Regions from separate parts of the Allobosea massiliensis genome, predicted to be linked through region 1. Evidence: predicted binding sites of a transcription regulator. Region 1 holds the regulator's gene; the other holds the start of a gene.

Region 1 (2,197 bases):
CCGGCCGCCGTCTTCGGGGTGCTCGCCTATCCCTTCGGGCTGGACGCGCCGGCCTGGTGGCTCATGGGCCTGGCCTCGGAGGTGGTGCTCAAACTGGCGCATTGGGTCGCGACCATCGATCACTCGACCCTGGTGCTCGCCGCCTTCGGCCCGGCCGCGCTCGGCTGCTTTTCGGCCGCGCTGCTCTGGGCGACGCTGTGGACGACGAAGCTGCGTCTGCTGGCGATCCTGCCGCTGGTCGGCGGCGTGGCCGTCGCGGCCAAACCGGAGAAGCCGGCGATCCTGATCGAGCGCGACGGCTCGGGCCTCGCGGTGCGCGGCAAGGACGGCCTGCTCGTGATCGCCGGCAAGCCGAGCCGCTTCGTCCTGCAGCAATGGCTGACGGCGGATGGCGACGGCCGCCAGCCCGACGACCCGTCGCTGCGCAAGGGCGCGGCCTGCGATCCGCGCGGCTGCGTGCTGATGACGAGAGAGGGCCACAGCATCGCCTATGCGCAGGACCGGCTCGCCATCATCGAGGATTGCCGCCGCGCCGATGTGGTGGTGACGCCGATTCCCTGGACGGCGGCCTGCCGCGCGCGGCTGATCGACCGGATGACGTTGCAGCGCGATGGCGCGACAGCCCTGGTTCGGACTCGCTCCGGCTGGCAAAACCACGCGGCGCAGGATGCGGGCGACCGGCCCTGGAGCCGCCGGCGTCCCCAGCCCGCGCCGACAACTGCGGGCCCGGCTGGGCCGCCACCGGCCGAGGAGGCGCCCGATACCGAGCGCCTGCCCTAGCGCCGGCCCGTCAGTAGCGCCGCATCAGATTGACAAGCCGACCCTGGATCTTGACCCGGTCCGGTCCCAGCACCCGCGTCTCGTAAGCCGGATTGGCTGCCTCCAGCGCGATCGAGGAGCCCCGCTTGCGCAGCCGCTTCAGCGTCGCCTCCTCGTCGTCGATCAGGGCGACGATGATGTCGCCGGTATTGGCGGTGTCCTGGCGCCGGATCACCACCGTGTCGCCGTCGAGAATGCCGGCCTCGACCATCGAGTCGCCGCGGACCTCCAGCGCGAAATGCTCACCGGAGCCGAGCATGTCGGCGGGGAGGGCGACGCTGTGGCTGCGGCTCTGGATCGCCGAGATCGGCGTGCCCGCCGCGATGCGGCCCATGACAGGGATCGCGATCGTGTTGCGGGCGTCTTCCGGCATCGCCTCCACCGGGCGCGCCCGGCCGGGCAGCCCGTCCTTGGCCGGCGGCGTCTCCTTGCCGAGCCCGCCCTGGACGATGGAGGGATTGAAGCGGCGCGCGCCGCCCTGGAGGCCACCACCCGCGCCATCCGGCAGCTTGATCACTTCGAGCGCCCGTGCCCGGTTCGGCAGGCGGCGGATGAAGCCGCGTTCCTCGAGGGCCATGATCAGGCGGTGGATGCCGGATTTCGACTTGAGGTCGAGCGCGTCCTTCATTTCGTCGAAGGAGGGAGGGACGCCGCTCTCGCGCAGGCGCTCATGGATGAAGCGAAGCAGTTCGAACTGTTTGCGTGTCAGCATGATCCCCGCCGGCGCTCTGAAATCTGCCGATCATCGCAGATTCGAAACAAATCACGAACACCATACCCGTTCGCGTTGTGTTCCGCAAGCCGATGCGCCAGCCCGCGACCTATCGCAGACGAATGAAGCGGCAGGGATCGCCCTTGCGGGCCGCCGGCGCGAAAACCGGGCGGATCGCCAGCGCCTGCGCCCTCGCGAGCAGGCCGAGCATCGAGGAATCCTGCCTCTCGAACGGCGTCGCCTCCCAGCCGGCCTCGGTCAGGACGAGGCTGGAGCGCAAATAATCCTCGCGCTCGTCATTGGCCGGCATGTCGCGCCCGAGCAAGCCGGGCTCGCTGCGGTCGCGCTCGGGCGAGGGCATGCCGAGCAGGGCCTCGATCACCGGCACCACGAAGAGATGCCCGCAGACGATCGAGGAGACGGGGTTGCCCGGCAGGCCGATCGCGACCATCGGGCCGAGCCGGCCGGTCATCATCGGCTTGCCCGGCCGCATCGCGATCTTCCAGAAGCCGAGATCCATGCCGGCGCGCTTCAGCGCCTCCTGGACGAGATCATGGGCACCGACGGAGGCGCCGCCCAGCGTCACCAGCACATCCGCGCCGGCGTCCCGCGCCTGCCCGATCCTGGCGGCGAGATCGGCATGGTCGTCGCGGGCGATGCCGAGAT
Region 2 (2,197 bases), on a different contig from region 1:
GCGGCCCGCGCCCGACCTCGTCGACGCCCGCGAGCGGCCAGAGGCCCTCGGCGATGGCTTTTGTCTCGCGGTGGAAATGCGCGGTCATGGGCGGGGCTTATGCCGATTCGCGGCAAAACCAATAGCGGCGATCCCTTCTCAGCCCTCATCCTAATGAGCGGGCACAAATCCGCGTCACGAAGGATGTTCCAGCTGGTTCCGGAGCCTCCTGGAGCATCCTGCGAGACGCAGCCTGGCGGCTGCTCCTCAGGATGAGGGCTCGGGCAAGAGCCGATGTCCCCTCAGAACAGGCTCAGCTGCGCCTTCTCCTTCTCCGGCTTGACAAAGAGGTCGTTGCGCAGGCGCGTGCGGGTGCCGTTGAAGCCCAGCCGCTCAGCCGCCATCTCGAAGCGCCGGCCGATCATCCAGGCATAGGGGCCGGAGCCGACCTGGCGCTGGCCCCAGGCGGCGTCGTAGTCCTTGCCGCCGCGCGTCGAGCGGATCAGCGAGACGACATGGCGCAGCTTGTCGGGGTGATGGGTCAGGAGCCAGTCCTGCACGAGGTCCTTCACCTCCAGCGGCAGGCGCAGCAGCACATAGCCGGCCTCGCGGGCACCGGCGGCCTTCGCCGCGTCGAGGATGCGCTCGATCTCGTGCTCGTTGATCGCCGGAATGATTGGGGCCACCAGCACCGTCACCGGGATGCCCGCGTCGGACAGCGCCTTCACCGTTTCCAGCCGCTTGGCGGGCGAGGCGGCGCGCGGCTCCATGCCGCGCGCGACCTTGGGGTCCAGCGTGGTGATCGAGATCGCGACCTTGGCCAGCCCCTTCGCCGCCATCGGCGCGAGGATGTCGATGTCGCGCTGGACCAGCGCCGACTTGGTGACGATGCCGACCGGGTGGTTGAACCTCGCCAGCACCTCAAGGATCTGGCGCATGATGCGCAGCTTCTTCTCGATCGGCTGATAGGCGTCGGTGTTGGTGCCGATCGCGATGGTGCGCGGCTGGTAGGACGGGGCCGAGAGTTCCTTCTCCAGCAGCAGCGCGGCGTCGGGCTTGGCGGTCAGCCTGCTCTCGAAGTCGAGCCCCGGCGACAGGCCGAGATAGGCGTGGCTCGGCCGCGCGAAGCAGTAGACGCAGCCATGCTCGCAGCCGCGATAGGGGTTGATCGAGCGGTCGAACGAAATATCCGGGGAATCGTTCTTGGTGATGATGGTGCGCGGCTTCTCGACCGCGACCTCGGTCCTGAACGCCGGGAGCTCGCCGAGCGAGCCCCAGCCGTCATCCTCGCTGATGCGCTGCTCGGCCTCGAAGCGGCCGCCGGGATTGATCGTCGCGCCGCGTCCGCGCCGGCGCTCGGGATCGATGCGGTGGCCGGCATAGGCGAGCGGATCGACCGGCGCGACGCGCGCCGAGACCGACATCCGGCCCGCACCGGCCTGTTTCAGTGGCTGGGCGGAAATCGGCCGCGAAGAGGGCCTGCTCTGGAGCATGGCGCTGAACATCCTTCGAAAATCACCGGGAATCGGCGATTTCTGCGTCGTTTAATGTGAACATAAAGGGAACGAATTGCAAGCGACAGGATTGCGACATGCTGCGCTGCGACATAAGGAGGCGCATGCTCACCGCGGTCATACGCAGCGCTGGCTCGACCGAGGCCCTCGCGGCCACTTTTTCCGTCCTGATCCCGGCGGTGGCCGACGGATTCCTCGGCCATGCCGTCGTTCTCGATGCCGTGGGCGACGCCACGGTGGAGCGCCTCGCGGATGCGACCGGAGCGAGCTATCTGCGCGCCGGCGGGTCGGAAAGCTGGCCGGCGGGCGCGGCCCAGGCGCGGGGCGACTGGCTCCTGCTGTTGGAAGAAGGCGACCTGCCGCAGGCGCACTGGCCGCAAGCCGTGGAGCGCCATCTGCTGATGGCGCCGGACAGGCCGGCGCTGATCCCGCTCAAGGGCTTCGCCCAGTCGCTGCGCGAGCGCGCCGGCCTCTCCTTCGGACCGCACCGGTTGCGCGCCGGGCTCGTCCTGCCCAAGGGCCATGCGCTCGCCGGGCGCCTCGGCGGGGCGCCGCAGCGCCTGGCCGTCGGGCGGGAGCGGGCCGCGGGATGATGCGCGGCCGGCTTGCGCCGGCGAGCGCAGCGCCGCACAGTCGCGCATGGCCGTCAAACCCCTCGCAGACCTGATCGACGACCTGCTCGCGCCCGCGCTCGCCGCGCAGGG

Evidence for each region. The regulator LexA, encoded in region 1, represses DNA repair genes until DNA is damaged. The targets are predictions, from matches to a motif close to TGTTCNNNNTGTGTTCNG.
Region 2: the regulator LexA is predicted to act here: its motif matches at 1,529-1,546, upstream of ACFPN9_RS04420 (PA0069 family radical SAM protein).

What each region holds. Positions count from the first base shown of each region.
Region 1 is NZ_JBHSLU010000008.1:131,664-133,860, forward strand. It holds gene ACFPN9_RS05870 (ComEC/Rec2 family competence protein) at 1-780, shown strand, start outside; gene lexA (transcriptional repressor LexA) at 791-1,531, opposite strand; gene ACFPN9_RS05880 (molybdopterin molybdotransferase MoeA) at 1,641-2,197, opposite strand, start outside.
Region 2 is NZ_JBHSLU010000007.1:272,797-274,993, reverse strand. It holds gene ACFPN9_RS04425 (ribonuclease HII) at 1-88, opposite strand, end outside; gene ACFPN9_RS04420 (PA0069 family radical SAM protein) at 282-1,403, opposite strand; gene ACFPN9_RS04415 (hypothetical protein) at 1,598-2,086, shown strand; gene ACFPN9_RS04410 (DUF721 domain-containing protein) at 2,133-2,197, shown strand, end outside.